2 regions of the Stenotrophomonas pictorum JCM 9942 genome follow, and region 1 is predicted to be linked to the other one. Evidence: predicted binding sites of a transcription regulator. Region 1 holds the regulator's gene; the other holds the start of a gene.
The links. Region 1 encodes FliA, which starts transcription of late flagellar genes. Its sites were predicted from a motif close to TAAAGTTTNNCNNNCNNNGGCCGATAA; they were not measured.

Region 1 (10,872 bases):
TGGTGGAGAACGCCCCGCAGACCCAGGACCCGGCCATCCTTACCGCCGCCGTGCGCAACGCGCTGGGCCGTTTCATCGTGCAGGAGATCGCCGGAATGTCGGCCGAGCTGCCGGTGTTCACCCTCAACCCGCAATTGGAACGGGTCTTGCAGGAATCCACGCAAGGCAATGGTGCCGCACTGGAACCGGGTCTCGCCGAACGCCTCCATCAAAGTCTTGCCGAATGTGTGGGCAAGCAGGAGGCGCGCAACGAGCCGGCGGTGGTGCTGGTACCAGGCCCGGTCCGTGCCGCACTCGCCCGGATGGTCCGCCACAGCGTGCCCTCGCTGTCGGTGCTGGCCTACAGCGAAGTGCCGGAAGACAAGCGCCTGAAACTGGTCGGCACGATCAGTTGAGGCACTGGAAACCGGCACCCGCGACGGAAAACAGACATCTGAACCCTATCCGCAGCAATGAAGGACGAAGGAGCACCTCCCGCCATGCATGACATTGCCAACGCCCCCTCGCCTTCCTTGCAACCGCACTCCAATTCCCGGTACCACAGCATGAAAATCAAACGTTTCGTCGCCGCCGATATGCGTACGGCCATGAACCTGGTGCGCAAGGAGCACGGCCCGGATGCCGTGATCCTGTCCAACCGGCGGATCGAGGAAGGTGTCGAGATCGTGGCGGCCGCCAGCTACGACGAAGCCGTGGTGCAGCGCGCACTGGAAGCCGCACGCCCGGCCCCGCCGGCGCCGCCCAAGCCGCGCAGTGCCGCCGAAGCGATCATGGCCGCCGTGACCCGCCGCAAGGCGCCGGAGCCGGAGGCCGTCATCCCCACCACCTCGGCCGTGGCCGCGCTGGCCCGCTCGGCCGTGGGCGCCACCGGCCGCTCCATCGAGAGCACCACCGACCTGCCCGCCCGCGGCCGTTTCGCCGCGATGCTGCAGCCGCGCCCGGAACCCGCCCCGGCAGCGACAGTGCTGCCGCCGCAGACGTTCGCCACGCTGCCGCCGTGTGATGACGAACCGGTGGTGCCGGTCTTCCTCGCGCCGGGCAGCGCCAGGCAGCCGGTTGCCGTTGCCGCCTCGCAGCCGCTGCAGGCCGCGCCGGTGCCAGCGCTCAACCGCGCCAATTTCCTGATCGATCCACCGCTGGAACCCGCGGCGGAGCCCACCTTTGAAGTGGCGCCCGCTGCAGAAGCTGCCAGCACGCCGGCGACCCCGCCACAGCGGTCGGCCTTGCCGGAACCGGCCGCGGCACCTGCCATCTCCACGGCGGCGGCCGGCCCGGCGCTGGTCGCCGTGGCCAGCCCGGCCCCGCACGACGATGCGCAGATGCGCGAGTTGCGCCAGGAAGTGGCCGGCATGCGCCAGCTGATCGAGCGCGAGATGAACCGCTTCACCGATGAGCGCCTGCGCGGCAGCACCGTGCGGGCCAGCGCGCTGGACCTGATGGACGAATACGGCTTCGACGCCGGTCTGGCCCGGGACGTGGTCATGCAGATTCCGCTGGAGACCGATCCGGCCCGCGCCCGTGGCCTGATGCTGGGGCTGGTCTCGAAGAAGCTGCCGATCGCGCCGATCGACCCGATCGAAAGCGGCGGCGTCATCGCCCTGGTCGGCCCCACCGGCGCCGGCAAGACCACCACCATCGCCAAGCTGGCCTCGCGTTTTGCCGAAGCCCACGCCGCCCGCGACGTGGCCTTGGTCACCACCGACACCCAGCGCATCGGCGCCCGCGAGCAGCTCTACGGCTTCGGCCGCCAGCTCGGCGTGGCCGTGCACGAGGCCAACAGCGGCACCAATCTCAACCAGCTGCTGGAGCGCCTGGCCGACTACAAGCTGGTGCTGATCGACACCGCCGGCCTGGGCCAGCGCGACCGCGCCCTGGCCGCCCAGCTGCAGTGGCTGCGCGCCGCCGGCCAGATCCGCACCTTGCTGGTACTGCCTGCCAATACCAGTTTCCAGGACATGGACGAGGTGGTACGCCGCTTCGGCGCCGCCAATCCGCAGGGGCTGGTGCTGACCAAGCTCGATGAGACCGGCCGGTTCGGTTCGGCGCTGTCGGTGGCGGTGGACCACAACCTGCCGATCACCTGGGTGACCGACGGCCAGGACGTGCCGGAGGACCTGCATCGCGCCTCGGCGGCGAATCTTGTACTTCGCCTTGAAGATTTGCGCCGCGCGGCCGATATGCCCTGCAACCTGGAGTCCAACAATGCCGTCGCGTGAGTACGCCCAACTGACCAACACCTTCCCGCTTTCGGCCACGCGTCGCGAGCCGGCCGGTCCGGTACGCACGATTGCGATCACCGGCGGCAAGGGCGGCGTGGGTAAAACCAACGTCTCGGCCAATATGGCCGTCGCCCTGGCCGGCATGGGCAAACGCACCCTGCTGCTGGACGCCGACCTGGGCCTGGCCAACATCGACGTGATCCTGGGCCTGCAGCCCAAGCACACCCTGGCCGACCTGGTTGCCGGGCGCTGCACGCTGGACGAGGTGATCATCGAAGGCCCCAACGGCGTGCTGGTGGTGCCGGCCGCATCCGGTCGCCGGCACATGGCCGAGCTGCAGCCGGCCGAGCATGTCGGTCTGGTCAACGTGTTCTCCGAGCTCGAACGCGAGCTGGACGTGATGATCATCGACACCGCCGCCGGCATCACCGACAGCGTGCTGACCTTCTGCCAGGCCGCGCAGGACACAGTGGTGGTGGTCTGCGACGAACCGGCCTCGATCACCGACGCCTATGCGCTGATCAAGGTGCTCTCGCGCGAACGCGGTGTGGACCGCATGCAGGTCGTGGCCAACATGGTGCGCGACCCCAACGAAGGCCGCGTGCTGTACGAGAAGCTGGTGCGCGTGTGCGACAAGTTCCTGGCGGATGTATCGCTGAACTACCTGGGCTGCGTGCCGCAGGACGACTGGCTGCGCCTGTCGGTGCAGCGCCAGCAGCCGGTGGTGAAGGCGTATCCGTCTTCGCCGGCCGCGCTGGCCCTCCAGGAAATCGCGCTGCGAACCTCGCGCTGGGAAGCCCCGACCGAAGCCCGCGGCGGCGTCGAGTTCTTCCTGGAACGCATCATCCAGCGCGGGGTGCCTGCATGAATCCCGCCGCCCAGTACCGTGAAGTGCAACGCGCCAGCAGCAATGACTGCATCGCCCAGCACGCGGACCTGGTACGCCGCATCGCCCATCACATGGCCGCGCGCCTGCCGGCCAGCGTGGAGATCGACGATCTGATCCAGGCAGGCATGATGGGTCTGCTGGAAGCATCGCGCAGCTACGATGCCGACCAGGGAGCATCGTTCGAGACCTATGCCTCGATCCGCATCCGCGGCTCGATGATCGACGAGATCCGGCGCGGCGACTGGGTGCCACGCTCGGTGCACCGGCGTGCCCGTGAAGCGGCCGGTACCATCCGCCGGCTGGAGCAGGCCAGCGGCCGTGCCGCCAGCGCCACCGAGGTGGCCGAGGCCATGGACATCCCGCTGCCCGAGTACATGCGGCTGATCGAAGACGCCTCGCGTGGCCAGGTGCTGAGCCTGGAATCGCGGATCGAGGACCAGGGCGAGCTGGACACGCCGGCCAGCGGCGGCCCGACCCCGCAGCAGATGCTCGAACGCAGCCAGTTCGGCGCCGAACTGGGCAAGGCCATCGCCCAATTGCCCGAGCGCGAACAGCTGGTGCTCTCGCTCTACTACGAGCAGGAATTGAACCTGAAGGAAATCGGCGCGGTACTGGGTGTCAGCGAATCGCGTGTCTGCCAGATCCACGGCCAGGCCACGCTGCGCCTGCGCGGCCGATTGAAGATATTCGAGGCGGCAGACGCCGGACTCGAGGAACCATGAAGAGGAAAGCCCTTTGAACAAGAACATGCGCATCCTGATCGTCGATGACTTCTCGACCATGCGCCGCATCGTCAAGAACCTGCTCGGCGACCTGGGCTTCACCAATACCGCGGAAGCCGAGGACGGGCATGCGGCGCTGTCGCTGCTGCAGAGCCAGCCGTTCGATTTCGTTGTCACCGACTGGAACATGCCGGTAATGACCGGTATCGAGCTGCTCAAGGCGATCCGCGCCGACGCCAGGCTCAAGACCCTGCCGGTGCTGATGGTCACCGCCGAGGCCAAGCGCGAACAGATCATCGAAGCGGCCCAGGCCGGCGTGAACGGCTACATCATCAAGCCGTTCACCGCGCAGACCCTGGAAGAAAAGCTCGGCAAGATCTTCGAGCGTCTGGCGGCGAGCGCCTGATGGCCGGTCACAGCGAAACCCTGGGCGACAAGAGCGCCCTGATCCAGCGCCTGCAGGATGCACTGGCCGCATTGGAGAGCGGTGACGAAGCCGGCTGGCGTCGCGAGATCGACGCGCTGGCCGCGCTGCGCACCCAGCCGATGATGGCCGGCCTGGGCCGGCTGGCCCGCGAACTGGGCCAGGCGCTGGGCGAACTGCCCAGCATCACCACCGATGCCGGCGAACTGGACGATGCCTGCGCGCGCCTGGACCACGTGGTCGAGATGACCGAAAAAGCGACCCATCGCACGCTGGACCTGGCCGAGGAATGCCGCACGCTGACCGAACAGCTGCGCGCCGAAGGCCTGAATCCCGGACAGGACGTGATCCTGGACCGCATCCGCCACAACCTCACCGAGGTGGCGCTGACCCAGAGCTACCAGGACCTGACCGGGCAGATCATCCGTCGCGTGGTCGGCATCGTCCGCCGCGTGCACGAAGGCTTCGGTGCGCTGGGGCTGCCGCCACCGGAGGAAGACGCGCGCAATGCCGGGCTGGCTGGCCCGGCGGTCAGCGGCCTGGACCGCCACGCCGTCTCCCAGCATGACGCTGACGACCTGCTCTCGGATCTGGGGCTGTAAACACATGAGTGCTTTTGCCGACGACATCGCCGCCGACTTCATCCTTGAAGCGCAGGAAATCCTCGATCGCCTCGGCGAGCAACTGGTGGCGCTGGAACAGGCCCCGCAGGATGCCGACCAGCTCAATGTGGTGTTCCGCGGTTTCCACACGCTCAAGGGCGGCGCCGGCTTCCTGTCGATCACGCCGATGGTCGAGCTGTGCCATGCGGCAGAAGAAACCCTGGGCATGGCCCGGTCCGGCAAGGCCCAATTGCTGGCCCATCATTTCGATGCCGCCCAGCAATCGCTGGACTGGCTGCAGTCGATGCTCGATGCGGTCTCCGCCGGCACCGACCCGGCCCATGCCCCGGCCAGCCTGATCGCCCAGTTCGACATCGGCGCGGCGCCCGTCGCTGCGCCGGTGAAGACCGCGCCGGCCGCCGCCGACAGCGACCTGATCAGCGAGGACGAGTTCGAAGCGCTGCTGGACGCCCTGCACGGCCCCACCGCGCCCGGCGCGGCCCCCGCAGCCAAAGCGGGCGATGACCTGATCAGCGAAGATGAGTTTGAAGCGTTGCTCGACCAGCTGCATGGAGGCGCCGCCCCCGGCGCGCAACCTGCTGCCGCTGCGCCGCCAGCGCCCGCCGCAACGGCAACGCCTCCTGCCCCGGCCTCCCGGCCGGCACCGCCACCCAAAGCCACAGGCAAGGCGACCGAAGCCGAGCAGACGGTACGCGTGGACACCAAGCGGCTGGATGCCATCGTCAACCTGATCGGTGAGCTGGTACTGGCCCGCAACCGTCTCAAGACCCTGCGTACGCGATTGAAGGACGAAGAACTGGATCGTGCCGTGTCCACCCTGGATATCGCCACCGCGCGCCTGCAATCGGCAGTCATGCGCACGCGCATGCAGCCGGTCGGCAAGGTGTTCTCGCGCTTCCCCAAGGTCGCCCGTGACGTGGCCCGCTCGTTGAACAAGGAAGTGGACCTGGAGCTGATCGGCGCCGACACCGAGCTGGACCGCAATCTGGTCGAAGCCTTGGCCGATCCGCTGGTGCACCTGGTGCGCAACGCCATAGACCACGGCGTGGAAGCGCCCGACTTACGTGAAGCGCAGGGCAAACCGCGCGTGGGCCAGGTCCGCCTGACCGCGCAGCAGGAAGGCGACTACGTCTCCATCGAGATCCAGGATGACGGGGCCGGCATCGATCCCGAGCGCCTGCGCGCCAAGGCCCGCGAGAAGGGCCTGATCGATCCGGAAGCCGCCGCCCGCCTGAGCAGCGAGGAATGCCTGCACCTGGTGTTCCTGCCCGGCTTTTCGACCAAACAGCAGGTCACCGATATCTCCGGTCGCGGCGTGGGCATGGACGTGGTGCAGTCGCGCATCCGCGAACTCAGCGGCCAGATCCAGATCCAGTCCGAACTCGGTCGCGGCAGCCGCTTCCTGATCCGTGTGCCGTTGACCCTGGCAATCCTGCCGACGCTGCTGGTGCAGGCCGGTCAGGATGTCTACGCGCTGCCGCTGGCGCGCGTGATGGAAGTGCTGCACGCCCCGGCCACCGCGCTGGGCTGGTTCGACGGCCGCGCGGTACTGGACCGCAAGTCGCACACGCTGGCGCTGGTGGACCTGCGCCGCTGGCTGGACGTGACCCCGGCGGCCTCGCAGCTGCTGACCATTGTCGTGCTGCAGGTCGGCGAAGCGCGCTTCGGCCTGGTGGTGGATCAGGTGCGGGGCCGCGAAGAAGTGGTGATCAAACCCCTGCCCAAGGCGCTGCGCGGTCTGCCGGGCTACGCCGGCGCGACCCTGATCGGTGATGGCCGCATGGCACTGATCCTCGACGTCGATGGCCTGCGCAACCCGCAGGACTGACGCTTCCCGTTCAAGTAGCCCCACTCAAGGCCGATACCTTTCAAATGGACAGACTCAGCATCATCGGACTTTTTCTCGCGCTGGCCTCGCTGGTCGGCGGCAGCATCCTGAAAGGTGCCGGGCTGTCGTCGCTGTGGTCGCCGGCGGCGTTTGTGATCGTCATCGTCGGCACGGCGGCGGCGATCCTGCTGCACACCTCGCCGGCCGTCTTCAAGCACGCCTTCAAGATCGTGCGCTGGGTGGTGCGGCCGCCGGAAAGTGACCGTCAGGCATTGATCCAGCAGATCGTGGACTGGAGCAACATCGCCCGCCGCCAGGGTCTGCTCGGACTGGAACCGCAGGTGGAGCTGCAGGACGACCCGTTCGTACGCAAAGGCCTGCAACTGGTGGTCGATGGCGTGGAGCCGGAAACCATCCGCCACATCATGGAGATCGAACTGGGCAGCCAGGAACACCGTGACCTGGCCGCGACCAAGGTGTTCGAGGGCATGGGCATCTACGCCCCGACCCTGGGCATCATCGGTGCGGTGCTGGGCCTGATCGCGGTGATGAAGAACCTGGCCGATCCGAGCAAGCTTGGCCACGGCATCGCCGCGGCGTTCACCGCCACCATCTACGGCATCGCCTCGGCCAACCTGCTGTTCCTGCCCGTGGCCGCCAAGCTCAAGGGCGTGATCGCCCACAACAGCCGCGAGCACGAGATGATCATCGAAGGGCTGATCGCCATTGCCCAGGGCGAGAACCCGCGCAATATCGAAACCAGCCTGGCCGGCTTCGTGAACTGAGCCATGGCCCGTCGCAAACCACACGAAGAACACGGCAACCACGAGGCATGGGCGATCCCGTATGCCGACCTGATGACGCTGCTGCTCGCCTTTTTCGTGGTGATGTACGCCATTTCCTCGGTCAACGAGGGCAAATACCGGGTGATGGCCGATGCCTTGACCACCGCCTTCGGCGGCGCGCCGCGTACCGTCAGCCAGGTGCAGGTGGGCAACCAGCAGCTGCAGGGGGGCGGTTTTGACAGCCCCTCGGTGATCCGCGCCCCAAGCATGACCGGCGGCGCGATGAATGACCCTACCCGCTTGCCGGCGATGGCCTCGCAGATGCGCATGCCCGTATCGATGCGCGACCACGCGCAGCTGCAACGGGCCGAGCGCCAGCTCAATCAGATCGCCGACCAGCTCAGCGAAGCCCTGGCTCCGCTGGTCAAACAAGGTGTGATCACCGTGCGCCGCACCGAGCTGTGGATCGAGGTCGAGATCAACAGCGACATCCTGTTCGGCACCGGCTCGGCGGCACTGGACCGCGACGCCCGCCAAACCCTGGCCAAACTGGCCGAAGTGCTGCAGGCCGCGCCCAATGGCGTGCGCGTGGAGGGCCATACCGACAACCTGCCGATCGCCACCGCGCAGTTCCCGTCCAACTGGGAGCTGTCGGCCGCGCGCGCGGCCAGCGTGGTGCACCTGTTCGCCGATCACGGGGTGCAGCCGGACCGGCTGGCGATGGTGGGCTACGGCGAATTCCGCCCGCGCGACAGCAACACGCTGGCCGAAGGCCGCAACCGCAACCGCCGGGTGATGGTGATCATCCTGGCCGATTCCGCCGCCAGCGTGGACGCGCTGTCCGACGGCATCACCACCGCGGCTGCCGACGCCCCTGCGCCGGCCAGCGCCGGCGACGGCGCCCCCCCGCCAGCCCGGGCCGCCAGCCCGGTCCTGACGGATGCTATTGAAGGAGTGCATTGATGCGTATCTGGGCCGTTGCCAACCAGAAAGGTGGCGTTGGCAAAACCACAACCACGCTGGCGCTGGGTCGCGGCCTGGCCGCGCTGGGCCACAAGGTCCTGCTGATCGACCTGGATCCGCACTCCTCGCTGACCCGGGCGTTCGGCGTCCCGCTCGAACCGGCACCGACCGGCGTACTGGAGCTGTTCGCCACGCCGCCGGCCGATATCGGCGCGCTCAGCCATGCCAGCCGCATTCCCGGCCTGGATTACCTGTGCGCCCAGGCGGCACTGGCCACGCTGGAGCGCCGCAGCGCCAACCAGCCCGGGCTGGGGCTCGCCCTGCAACAGGCGTTCACCCGCCATGGCGGGCAGCACGACTACATCCTGCTGGACTGCGCGCCCACGCTGGGCCTGCTGATGATCAACGCGCTGGCCGCCGCCGATCGTCTGATCATTCCCACCCAGGCCGAGCCGCTGGCGCTGCACGGGCTCGACGGCATGGTCCGCACGGGCGAGATGGTCGAGCGCTCGCGCCAGCGTCCGCTGCCGATCTCGATCCTGCCGACCTTGTTCGACCGCCGCACCCGCACCGGCAACGAAACCCTCAAGCAGATGCAGGACCGGCACGGCGCGCGCGTCTGGGAAGAGGCGATCCCGGTGGACACCAGCATCTCCAACCCGAACGCGCTGACGGTACCGGCGATCGGCGACGCCTATCCCGGTCGTGCGCTGCTGGCCTACCGGCGGGCGCTGGAATGGCTGCGCGGCGCCGATGCCAGCCTGCTGGAGCACGCGGCATGAGCAACACCGACGTGCTGGATGACTATCTGGGCGAACTGCTGCAGACCGTAGTACCGGCCGCGCCTGCGGCAGCGGTCGAGGCCATCGCCATGGCGCTGCCGGCTGTACCCGAGCCCAAGCCCGAACCGGAACCCGAACCGCTGCCAGAACCCGCAGCGGCAGGGCCGACAACGGCGTCCGAATCCGAGCCAGCTCCCATCGTCGATGCGGCGCCGGTCACCGTCGCGCCGGCCGTCGCCGCTCCCGCGCCTGCGACAGCCCCCCCGCCGCGCATGGCGGCGGCGATGCCGCCCGCCCCGGGGACTGGCAATGCCTGGGCCACCTTGCAGGCGCAGGCCCGCGAGGCCTACCAGCCACGCCAGCGCCGTGCCAGCGAGCGCACCTCGCGCTGGCTGCGGTTGCGCTGCGGCGGCCAGACCTATGCGCTGGAACTGCTCAAGGTCCAGGAAGTGGTCCTGCCGGTGCCGCTGCTCGGTCTGCGCGGCACCGCGCCCTCGATGCTGGGCATCATGAACCTGCGCGGCCAGGTGGTTCCGGTGATTGATCTGGGCCTGCACCTGGGCTTTGCACCGATCATCGAGGACAGCCAGACCCGCATCGTGGTGCTGGAAGAGAACGGCGACACCTTGGGACTGCGCGTGTCGGCGGTGGAGGACGTGGCCAACCTGACCGACTCCCAGATCGAGCCACCCGATACCGCGCGCATCTGCCAGATTTCCAACGCGCTGTTCCGTGGCGTGGCCCGCCTTGGCCGGCAACCGATGATCCTGCTGGATGCCGCGCAGCTGCTGCACTGACCCCGGCGCCGCTGCCCTGCCGGCCATCCGGCGCGGCGACAGCGCTAAAGATGCGCCAGAAGCGGCCGCTAATTGCCCTAGTAACGTTCGTCCGGAGCAATGATGAGCACAGTGGCACTGGCACAGGATCTCGGCATCGAGACCAGCAGCGATTTGAAACAACAGCTTGCCCCCTATCTGGAACAGACCGGCGAGCTGCGCGTGGATGCCAGCCAGGTCGGCCGCATCCACACCGCGGCCGTGCAGGTGCTGTGCGCCTTTGTGATCGCCCGCCGCCAGGCAGGCCACAGCACCGTCTTCGACAACGGCACCAACACCTTCCTCGACGCCGCGCGACTGCTCGGCGTCCTCCAGACCTTCGGGCTGGAAGCAACCTCTGATCAACTGAAATCTGTGGAGAACGCCGCATGAGCGCACGTATCTTGGTGGTGGACGATTCGGCGTCGATGCGCCAGATGGTCTCTTTCGCCCTCACTTCGGCCGGCTATTCCGTCGAGGAGGCCGAAGACGGCGCCGTGGCCCTGGGCCGCGCCAAAGGCCAGCGCTTCAACGCGGTGGTGACCGACGTGAACATGCCCAACATGGACGGCATCTCGCTGATCCGCGAGTTGCGCCAGCTGGCCGACTACAAGTTCACCCCGATGCTGATGCTTACCACCGAATCGGCGGCCGACAAGAAGTCCGAAGGCAAGGCCGCCGGCGCTACCGGCTGGCTGGTGAAGCCGTTCAACCCCGAACAGCTCGTCGCCACCGTCCAGAAAGTCCTGGGCTGATCGCCCTCCCCGCCCCCCACCACGGAACCCGCTGATGAGCATGGACCTGCAACGTTTCCACGCCACT
Region 2 (10,872 bases), on a different contig from region 1:
CCGAAAGCCCCGTGCTGGTCTACCCCGCGCCGGAAACGCCCGCCCATCCGCTGCCCGACAGCAGCGACGGCGCCACCCGCACCCGTATCCATCCGCTCGGCGAGGAACTGCAACAGCTGCGCCCGTACCGGCAGGGCGACGCCATGCGCACCATCGCCTGGAAACACTCCGCACGCCGCGATGGCCTGCTGGTACGCGAGTACGAGCGCCCCGCCGGTGCGGAACTGGTGCTGGACTGGGCCACCCTGGGCGCGTTGCCGTATGAGTGGCGCATCGCCCGCCTGGCACGCTGGGTGGACGACGCCGAGCGCGAAGGCCGCCGCTATCGTCTGCTGCTGCCCGACGCCGCACCGATCGGCCCGGGCAGCGGTGATGCACATCGCCACCAGTGCCTGAGGGCGTTGGCCCTGATGCCGCCGGCATGAAGACCAGCCCACCACTGGACGCCCCCACCCGGGGCTGGGCACTGCTGACCACCGCCCTGGCCCTGCTGCCCCTGCTGCTGCAGCTGCCGGCAGTGCTGGCCGTCGGCTATGCGATCGCCGCCATCGCCGTGGCGGCACTAGCGTGGCGCCACACGGTTCCCATGTCGCTGCGGCTGCTGCTTATCGCCGTCATGCTGGTGGCCATCTACTGGCAGATGGGTCCGCGCCCGGGCCGCGACAGCGGCTGCGCCCTGCTGGCGGCGATGCTGGCGATCAAATCCAGTGAACTGCGCACGCTGCGCGATGCCCGCAGCCTGCTGGGCTTCGCCCTGTTCGCGCCATTTTCGGCATTTCTGCTGGACCAGGGCCCGGGCACCCTGCTGCTGGCACTGGCTGCCGTGATCAGCACCCTGCTTAGCCTGCAGCGTATCGCGGATGGTGAAGCCGGGCGCGCCTCTGCGGCGATCACCCAGCAACTGCGCGTGGTAGGCCGCTTGATGGTCGTCGCCCTACCGCTGGCGCTGGCCGCGTTCTGGCTGGTACCGCGCCTGCCCACGCCACTATGGGGTATTCCCGAACGCGCGGTCGGACGCCCGGGTCTTTCGGACACGATGCAGCCGGGCGAGTGGATCGACCTGATGGCCGATGACAGTCCGGCCTTGCGGGCGCAGTTCTTCGGTCCGGTGCCGGCGGCGAGTCAGCGTTACTGGCGCGGCCCGGTGCTGACCCGTTTTGACGGGCGCGCCTGGACGCGGCTGGACAGCCAGCGCCACACCGCCGCCCCCCGCCTTGTGGCCGCCGATGTCCGCTGGGACTACCAGATCGAATACGAGCCTACCGAACGCCGCCAGCTGGTTGCACTGGACCTGCCGACCACCGCGCCGGCGGATACCCAACTGGATGCCGATTACAGCCTGACCAGCCGACGCCCGCTGACCGCGCTCACGCGCTGGCGCCTGCAGTCCACCAGCTACCGCCAGTTCCAGCCGGACCTGCCGCCGCTGTTGCGCCAGCAGGCGCTGCAGCTGCCACCCGGCTTCAACCCGCGCACGCAGGCATTGGGACGGCAATGGCGCAGCGAGGCCGGCGGCGACGAGGCCGCCATCGTGCAGCGCGCCTTGCAATGGATCACCGGCGAGTTCGCCTACACCCTGGAAACGCCGCTGGCCGGCCGGCACAGCGCCGATGAATTCCTGTTCGAACAGAAGGCCGGCTTCTGCGAGCACTTCAGCTCGGCCTTCGTGGTGCTGATGCGCAGCGCCGGCATCCCCGCGCGGGTGGTCACCGGCTATGCCGGCGGGGTGCGCAACCGTTTTGGCGACTACTGGGTCGTGCGCAAGATGGACGCGCATGCCTGGAGCGAAGTGTGGCTGTCCGGGCGCGGCTGGGTACGCGTGGACCCCACCGCCGCCGTCGCCACGGAACGGATCTATGACACCCTCGAAGACCGTCTCGGCCGAGCCAATGCCGGCGGCTTCGACGTCGCCGGGCAATGGAACCAGCTGGCCCAGCTCGGCGACTGGATGCGCCGTGGCTGGAATGACATGGTGCTGTCCTTCGATGCCAGACGGCAGCAGCAGCTGCTGCGTCCACTGGGCATCGAGCGTCTGCAGCCGGCGCAACTGATCGCGCTGTTCGCGGTGCTGGCGCTGCTGACGGTCGGTGCGATGATCCGGCTGCTGGCCCGCGGCGAACGCGAGCGCGACCCGCTGCTGCGTGCCTGGCACCGCCTGGGCGCCCGCTATACCCGGCTCGGCCTTGCCCGTGAGCCCCACGAATCCGCTACCGCCTGGGCACAAAGGGTCGAGGAAAAACATCCCGGCAGCGACCTGCCATTACTCAGCCAACGTTTCAGCGATGCGCGTTACGCTGGCGCCCAGTCCGACCTCGCTTCACTATTGGCAGACCTGCGCAGGCATCGCCCGAAACCCGGAGCACGAACATGAAGACCCGCATTTTCCTCACCCTTGCCGCCAGCCTGGTACTGGCCGGCTGCGCGACCGCTCCCAAGCCGCTGCAAGGGCAGTTCAGCACCGTCTCGCCGCGTGATTCGGTGGCCCAGAAGCAGACCGGTACGCCGGTGCGCTGGGGCGGTCGCATCATCGAAACGCTGCCGGGACAAGGCGAGACCTGCTTCCAGATGATCGCCCGCCCGCTCAATGGCAGCGGCCGCCCGAGCAGCACCTCGGCTGACGCCAGCGACGGCCGTTTTATCGCCTGCCGTGCGGGCTTCTATGATCCGGCGGTGTTCGAGCCGGGCCGCGACGTGACCTTCATCGGTCGCATCGATGGCTACCAGACCACCAAGATCGGCGAGTACGACTATCCGCTGCCCAAGATCGCCGCCGACGTGGTCTATCTGTGGCCGGTGCAGCGCGAGGTGGAAGTGGTACCGGCCTACCCGTACGGCCCGTGGGGCCCGGGTTGGGGTCCTGGCTGGGGCTGGGGCTGGCGCGGCGGCTGGTGGTGATCCAGCCACGTGTGACCGAAAAACGCCGCCCGATGGGCGGCGTTTTCATTTCCGTAGTGCGTGCACCCCAGCGATCGGCACGGCCGGGGGCACCTGCAACTGCGGGAGTTCTATGCGTGCGCAGCGCGCGCCGGACCACTCCGCGCCCTGCTGCTCAGCCAGCGCCGAAACGCCCCAGTGGTGCACCGGCCAGCAGATGCAGATGGATATGGAACACGGTCTGCCCGGCATCCTCGCGGCAGTTCATCACGATGCGGTAGCCGTTCTCGGCAACCCCCTGCTGCCGTGCGTACGCGGCAGCGGCCAGGGCCAGTTTGCCGATCAGATGCGCCTGCGATGGCTGCAGGTCATCCAGGGTCGGGATGACCTCGTTTTTCGGGATGAAAAGCACATGCACCGGCGCCTGTGGCGCGATGTCCTGGAAACCCAGCACATCCTCATCTTCATAGACGATGGTGGCGGGAATCTCGCGGCGGATGATCTTGCCGAAAATTGTGTCGGTCATGCGACTTCTCTCTGCAGGAAACGGCCTACAGCTTAGCGCCTCATCCCGCGCTTATTCGCCGATTTCGCTGCGGCTGCCAAACGCGTGCGACAACGTGCCGCGATCCACGTACTCCAACTCGCCGCCCAACGGCAGGCCCTGCGCCAGCCGGCTCGGCCGCACCTTGTGGCGGCGGGCCAGCTGCGCCAGATAGTGCGCGGTGGCCTCACCTTCGACGGTCGAATTGGTGGCGATGATCAGCTCGGCAACCTCGCCCTGCGCCAAGCGCGCTTCGAGCTTGTCCAGCCCCAGCTCACGCGGACCGATGCCGTCCAGCGGCGACAGGCGCCCCTGCAACACGTAGTACACGCCGCGGTAACTGGTGGCATGTTCGATCGCCAGCCTATCGGCAGGTGATTCGATCACGCACAGCATCTGCCGCTCGCGACTGGCGCTGGCGCACACCGGGCATACCTCGGACTCACTGAAATCGCGGCACTGCGTGCAATGGCCGATCTTCTCGATCGCCTCGGCCAGCACTTCCGACAGCCGCTGACCGCCCTCGCGGGCGCGTTCCAGCACGTGATAGGCCATGCGTTGCGCGGTCTTCTGGCCGACGCCGGGCAGCACCCGGAAGGCTTCGATCAGTTGTTCCAGCAGCGGCAGGCTCATCGCGACAGGCTCCCTTCAAAACGAACGCGCGAAGCCTTCGAGGCTTCGCGACGTGGGCGACACATGTGCCGGGCAGCGCCGGCACGCGTCTGGTCAGAACGGCAGTTTCATGCCCGGCGGCAGTTTCATGCCGGCCGTGGCCGAGCCCATGCGGCTCTGCGATTCGACATCGATCTTGTTGGACGCATCGTTGAAGGCGGCCGCGATCAGGTCTTCCACCATTTCCTGGTCGGACAGCAGCGACGGATCGATGCGTACCTTGCGGCACTCCTTGGCGCCGGTCAGGGTGACGCTGACCATGCCGCCGCCGGCACTGCCGGTGACTTCCAGCTTGGCGATCTCTTCCTGGGCCTTCTGCAGGTTTTCCTGCATTTTCTGGGCCTGCTGCATCATTTGGGCGATATTGCCGCGCATAGTTGCTTACTCTTCAATGGGACGGATGGAATCGGCCACGACCCGGGCGCCCTGCTGGAGCAGCTGACGCACCTGGGGGTCGGCCATGAACACGGCTTCAGCCGCATTCTGGCGCTCACCGCGCTGACGGTCAGCGCGTTCGTGCAACGTCTCGGCCTGGACGTTGCCGGTTTCAATCACGATTTTCGGTGTGGTGCCCAGCGCCTGCGCCAAGGCCTGGGCCAAGGCCGTCAACGCACGCTCGGTCTGCAGGTACTCAAACCCCGGCAGCAGGCCCAACCGCAACACGCCGTGCTGGAAACTCACGAAGGCGCAGTTGGCCGCCAGCTCACGCGACGGCCCCGAAAGACCACTGTCCGCCACCAGGTCCAGCCACTGCTCGGCATTTTCCAGCGCGCGCACAGGGACATCCGGGCCACGCTCAACGGCATCAGCGACCGGCGGCACCACAGCGGGCGCAGCCACCGGCGCCTGGCGTACCGGTTCGGGTTCGGCCTGCGCCATCTCCATGGCCATGGCTTCATCACGCGCACGGGCATCGGCGGCCTCTATCGCCCAAGGCGGCAGATCGTCGGTGGATACGGGTTTCCCGGCGGGTACCTCCGGTGCCGACGGCCGCACGGGTTCAGGCACGGGCGCGGTCGTCGCCATCGCGACAGGGGGCGCCGGTGGGGGCGGCGCAACCGCCGGTGCCGGTTCGACAGGCCTTGCCACCGGCGGCGCTGGCGGCAATACGGGAGGCGCAGTGGCCATGGCCGGGGCTGCCGCGCCCGGAGCCATCGGCATCACGCTCTCGGGAACGGCCGGCACTACGCCGGCCGGACGGAACGCCAGCATCCGCAGCACCGCCATCTCAAAGCCGGCACGCGGACTCGGCGCCAGATGCAGGTCGCGACGGCCACTCAGTGCCATCTGGTACCAGAGCTGCACCACTTCCGGGCGCAGCCGCTGTGCGAAGGCGCCCGAATCGATCCCTTCACCAGGCACCACGGTCCCGGGCACCAGCTGCTGCACCTGGATGCGGTGCAGCCCCTCGGCCAGCGCATCGAGCACGCCGTTCCAGTCCGGCGAGAACTCTGCCAGCGTGGCCACCACCTGCAACAGGCGCGCACCATCTCCTGCGGCCAGCGCATCGAGCATGGCCGCCACCTGGGTGCGATCGACTGTGCCGAGCATGGCGCGCACCACGTCATCGCGCAGCGCGCCACCGGCATAGGCGATGGCCTGGTCCAGCAGCGACAGCCCGTCACGCAGCGAGCCATCGGCGGCGTGGGCCAGCTGCACAAGGGCGCTGTCGTCGAATTCGATGCCCTCGGCGGTCATGATCCGCATCATCTGCCCGCGGATCTGCTCCTGGTCCAAGCGCTTGAGGTTGAACTGCAGGCAGCGGCTGAGCACGGTCACCGGCAGCTTCTGCGGATCGGTGGTGGCCAGCAGGAATTTCACATGCTCTGGCGGCTCCTCCAGCGTCTTGAGCAGCGCGTTGAATGCCGCCTTGGACAGCATGTGCACTTCGTCGATCAGGTAGACCTTGTACTTGCCGCGCGAGGGCATGTACTGCGCGTTCTCGATCACTTCGCGCACGTCATCCACGCCGGTGTTGGACGCGGCGTCGATCTCCAGCAGGTCGATGTAGCGGCCCGAATCGATGTCCAGGCAGGCCGGGCACTGGCCGCATGGGTCGGCGCTGGTGCCCTGCTCGCAGTTCAGCGACTTGGCGAAGATGCGGGCGATCGTGGTCTTGCCGACACCGCGGGTGCCGGTGAACAGGAAGGCGTGGTGGACGCGACCACTGTCCAGCGCATTGCTGAGCGCGCGGACCACGTGTTCCTGGCCCACCAGCTCGGCAAAACGCTTCGGACGCCACTTGCGGGCAAGGACGAGATAGGACATCAGGCAACCGTCTTCATCTGAGGTCCCATTGTGCCATGCCCGGCCCCGCCAGCCGTATCCGGCGCCTGTCCCGGGCCAGTGCGCGCATGGCTCAGGTTCGCGTACGCGCGGCCGCTACCTCCGTAGTAACCCCCGGACAGCGACCCACGAGGGAATTCCTGCTGGCCGGCCCCCGATTCCACAAGGGAGAGGCCCGATGCGGATACGCAGGACAGGATTGACATCGATTGTGGCGCGCACCGCGCTGGTACTGGGCCTGGTGGCTGCCACCTGCTTCGCCGGGGCGGCCTGGCTGATCCAGCAGAAAGCGGCCGCCGTTCAGGAAGCCAGCGCACTCAATGAACTGGAGCAGCTGGCCCGCGCGGAGGCCGCCAAGGTGCGGGGCTCGGTCAACGAGCCGCTGTCGCGGGTGCGCGGGTTGGCCGACGCCACGTTGGCGCTCATGGAACGCGGCAACAGCTCGCGCGCCGAAGTTTCCGCCCTGGTGCGCCGCTATGCCGACGCCGACCCCGCGGTGCTGGGCTACTGGCTGGAATTCGAACCCGATGGCTTCGATGGCGCCGATGCCCGCTTCACACGCAGCTGGCCGGACGGCGAACCGGCGGACGACACGCTGAAGACGTTCGTCGCCGGTCTCTCCGAAGATCAGCGCATCAGCACCGATTCGGGGCGGCTGTCGCTGTACTGGACACGCGAGCCCTCCGGGCAGACCTCCCTGCAGGACGCGGTCGGCCCGGCAAACGACCTCCAGCTCGATGGCCCGGACGCGGAGAAATATTACGTGGCCGTGCGCGAACGCGGCGAGGAGCTGATGTTCGAACCCTACGCCGACGAGGTCTCCGGCAAGCAGGTGCTGATGACCAGCCTGATGGTGCCGGTCAAGGTCGACGGCCAGTTCCGCGGCGTGGCCGGCGCGGATATCGCACTGTCCACCATCCAGGCCGAATTGGCCAAGATCCGCCCCTACCAGCGCGGCGTGGTACGCCTGCTCTCGCCCACCGGGCAGGTGCTGGCTGCGCCGGAGCAGCAGAATCTGGGCAAGCCGTTCGCCGCGGATATGGGGCCGCTGCTGGCGCAGCTAGCCAAGGGCCAGATCGTCCGCCAGCGCACCTTCGACCCGACCGTGGGCGGTGAGGTGCTGCGCATCTATGTCCCCGTCACCGCCGGCCGTTCGCCCGATGCCTTCGCACTGATGGTGTCCGCACCGGTCGACGCGGTCATGGCCGGCGTGGTGGAGATCCGCAACCGGGTGATCCTGGTCGGTGTGGCCAGCGTGCTGCTGCTGGTGGTGGTCGTGGTGGTGTTGCTGCGCACGCTGGTGGGCACGCCACTGCGTGGCATCGTGCAGGGCGTGGACGCGGTGGCGGCCGGGCAACTGGACTATCCGATCAGCGCTGGGGGTGAGGATGAAGTCGGCCAGGTTTCGCGCGCCCTGCGCAAGATGCAGACCGATCTGAAGGCCCGCTTGGACAGCGAACGCGCGATCGCCGCCGAGAACCTGCGCGTGCGCATCGCCTTGGACAATGCCGGCACAGCCATGCTGATCGCCGACGCCCACGGCCAGGTCGCCTACGCCAACCCGGCGATGCAGCGGCTGCTGCAGCAGCATCGCGGTGAACTGGCGCAGCACCTGCCGCACGCGAACCTGGACCATCTCCAAGGCCAGACGCTGGCGCAACTGCAACCGGCAGGCGGCAACGATCCAGCCAAGGTCCAATCCACGCAGCAGAGCGAGCTGCGGTTTGGCACCGCGGTGTTCGCCCAGACCGTGGCTCCGGTGATCTCGGCCGAGGGCCAGCGGCTGGGCGTGGTGGTGGAATGGCGCGACCGCAGCCAGGAAGTGGCGGTGGAAGCGGAAGTGGCCGGCGTCATCGATGCCGCCGCCGCGGGCGACCTGTCGCAGCGGATCGACACTCTCGACAAGAGCGGCTTCTTCCGGCGCCTGGCCGAAGGTGTGAACAGCATGTTCGATACCAACGCCGCGACCATCGGCGATGTGCAGCGCGTGCTCGGCGCCCTGGCGCAGAGCGACCTGACCCAGCGCATCACGGCCGACTACCGTGGCGTGTTCGGGCGGATGCGCGATGACACCAACACCACCGTCGAGCACCTGACCGGCATCCTGCAACGTGTGCATGGCGCGGTCGATGCCATCAGCAGCGCCGCCCGCGACATCAACGCCGGCAACAACGACCTGGCCGCGCGCACTGAACAGCAGGCCGCCAACCTGGAGGAAACCGCCGCCTCGATGGAAGAGCTGACGTCCACGGTGAAAAACAACGCCGGCACCTCGCAGCAGGCCCGCCAGCTGGCAACCGGCGCGGCCGACATCGCCGCACGCGGCGGCACGGTGGTCGCGCAGGTAGTCGAGCAGATGGACGGCATCACCCATGCCTCGCGGCAGATCGAGAGCATCATCGGCGTGATCGACGGCATCGCCTTCCAGACCAATATCCTGGCGCTGAACGCGGCGGTGGAAGCCGCCCGCGCCGGCGAACAGGGCCGCGGTTTTGCTGTGGTCGCCAGCGAAGTGCGCTCGCTGGCGCAGCGCTCGACCGAAGCGGCACGGCAGATCAAGCAATTGATCGGCGATTCGGCGCAGCGGGTGGACCAGGGCGCGGTGCTGGTCAACGACGCCGGCCGCACCATGCAGGAGGTGGTCACCGCGGTGCGCCAGGTCAACGAGCTGATGGCCGAGATCTCGGCCGCCTCGCAGGAACAGAGCGCCGGCATCGAGCAGGTCAACCAGACCATCATCCACATGGACAATGCCACCCAGCAGAACGCGGCGATGGTGGAGGAAGCCACCGCCGCGGCCCATGCCCTGCAGGAGCAGGCCGACGAGCTGGCACAGATGGTGGCCGTGTTCCGTCTACCGTGAGCCCCGGCATATGGCCCCGGCGCAGATTCGACTTGTGGCCGCCGCCGCGACCCTATAGAATTTGCGCCCCTGCAGCGCCTTTACGGTTGCGGCAGGTCCGGAGAGGTGTCCGAGTGGTTGAAGGAGCACGCCTGGAAAGTGTGTAAGCGTCTAAACCGCGCTTCGGGGGTTCGAATCCCCCTCTCTCCGCCAGGTTCAAGAAAAAGGCCGCCCACCGGGCGGCCTTTTTCATATCCCTCTCCCAGTCGAGCCGCAGCGGCTTGATAGCTGTATCAGCTCAAGAGCATCGACAATCAGCAGCGCCGCGCCCATGCGCCCGGCATGGATCTGCTGGCCCAGCAAAACGATGCCGACCGCAAATGCACCGACCGCACCGATGCCGGTCCAGATCGTGCAAGCGGTACCCAGCCCGGCACATGGCCAAGGCCAGCCACCAGCAGCAGCTGGCGATCCTGCCGACCAGGGTGACAGTGCCGGGAACCCGCCGGGTGAATCCCTGCAACTGCCTCATCGTCAGCGCCCACACACTCTCCAGCCAAGCTGGCAATCAGCACATAGATCCAAGCGATCCGACCTGCGGGAAGGGGCCTGGCCGTCCGGGGGAGATTCCGAAGTTGGGAACAGGTCGTCTTCCCTGCGTGCGGCATTCCAGCCAATCACGGGGCTGCCGCAGCAGCCCACCTTGTGCGGGTTGCAGACGATTCAATGCATCTGCGGCTGGCTGTTGTGTCCCCGCATACGTTACAATCGCCGCGCGCTGCAGGGTTCGTGATCCGCAGCGCCCCTTCTGGAATACCCGCCGGCTGATATCCATCGCCCCGTTTTCCAGAAAGAGCTCAGGCCGCCGCAAGGCGGCCAACGTCTCTATGGTGGCCCCGTCGGCCCCTCGCGACGCTAGGTCGAAAATCCCGCCAGGGCCGGAAGGCAGCAACGGTATCGATCGACGCGGGCGCCGAGGTCAGCCGGCGGGGCCACCGCCTTTTTGGGCCACATCGCCGCGCGGCCTGTTCAGACCGGCGCCGCAGTGGCGGCGGTCGGCCCAGCCAGGACCACACATTCGCCCGGCATCGCCACGCGATGTCCGCGTGCGCGCAGCGCATCGCCATCGGCCGCACTGGCGTAGTGGTAGAGGATCATCCGCGCCTGCGTTGCCGCGTCGTATTCGCGTTCGAGATCATCCACCCCGGTATGCGAGGGATTGCCATGCAGGCCGCAATCATGGGCGATCAGCTCGCCGTCGGCCGCATAGCGCAGCAGCATCTCCGGAATCGGACGGGTATCCCCGCTCCACACCAGCGCCCCTTTCAGGCGCAGACCGTAGGCGGTTTCCGGCCAGTGATGGCGCACGGGGAACACCTCCAGCCGCACGCCGTCATGCCAGAACGCCTCACCGACGGCGATCAGCTGGAAGGCATCCCAGAAATTGGCACCGCCCTCGGCCAGCACATTCGGATAGTCGCCGATGCGCCTGTGCAGCAGTGGCAGCACCGTGGCCGGCACATACACGCGCACCGTGCCGCGCCGGCGCGGATTGAAATACGCATCGACGAACAAGCGCTCGAAGCCGGCCACGTGATCCAGGTGCACATGGGTGACAAACAGCGCATCGGGCATCGCCGCGTAGTGCGCGCGA

Region 2: a site for FliA is predicted at 6,450-6,476, ahead of ARC78_RS10800 (methyl-accepting chemotaxis protein). Genes of this name have one in related genera too.

Annotation. Positions count from the first base shown of each region.
Region 1 covers NZ_LLXS01000045.1:85,306-96,177, reverse strand. The annotation lists gene flhA (flagellar biosynthesis protein FlhA) at 1-395, shown strand, start outside; gene flhF (flagellar biosynthesis GTPase FlhF) at 546-2,216, shown strand; gene ARC78_RS13505 (MinD/ParA family ATP-binding protein) at 2,203-3,087, shown strand; gene ARC78_RS13500 (RNA polymerase sigma factor FliA) at 3,084-3,830, shown strand; gene cheY (chemotaxis response regulator CheY) at 3,844-4,236, shown strand; gene ARC78_RS13490 (protein phosphatase CheZ) at 4,236-4,856, shown strand; gene ARC78_RS13485 (chemotaxis protein CheA) at 4,861-6,705, shown strand; gene ARC78_RS13480 (flagellar motor protein) at 6,750-7,490, shown strand; gene motD (flagellar motor protein MotD) at 7,494-8,453, shown strand; gene ARC78_RS13470 (ParA family protein) at 8,453-9,235, shown strand; partial or broken gene ARC78_RS13465 (chemotaxis protein CheW) at 9,283-10,032, shown strand; gene ARC78_RS13460 (STAS domain-containing protein) at 10,135-10,443, shown strand; gene ARC78_RS13455 (response regulator) at 10,440-10,805, shown strand; gene ARC78_RS13450 (chemotaxis protein CheA) at 10,840-10,872, shown strand, end outside.
Region 2 covers NZ_LLXS01000032.1:2,615-13,486, reverse strand. The annotation lists gene ARC78_RS10835 (DUF58 domain-containing protein) at 1-425, shown strand, start outside; gene ARC78_RS10830 (transglutaminase TgpA family protein) at 422-2,371, shown strand; gene ARC78_RS10825 (Slp family lipoprotein) at 2,368-2,895, shown strand; gene ARC78_RS10820 (histidine triad nucleotide-binding protein) at 3,050-3,400, opposite strand; gene recR (recombination mediator RecR) at 3,452-4,051, opposite strand; gene ARC78_RS10810 (YbaB/EbfC family nucleoid-associated protein) at 4,145-4,465, opposite strand; gene dnaX (DNA polymerase III subunit gamma/tau) at 4,472-6,358, opposite strand; gene ARC78_RS10800 (methyl-accepting chemotaxis protein) at 6,576-9,239, shown strand; tRNA gene ARC78_RS10795 (tRNA-Ser) at 9,339-9,431, shown strand; gene ARC78_RS16950 (hypothetical protein) at 9,468-9,617, opposite strand; RNA gene ffs (signal recognition particle sRNA small type) at 10,115-10,211, shown strand; gene ARC78_RS10790 (MBL fold metallo-hydrolase) at 10,248-10,872, opposite strand, start outside.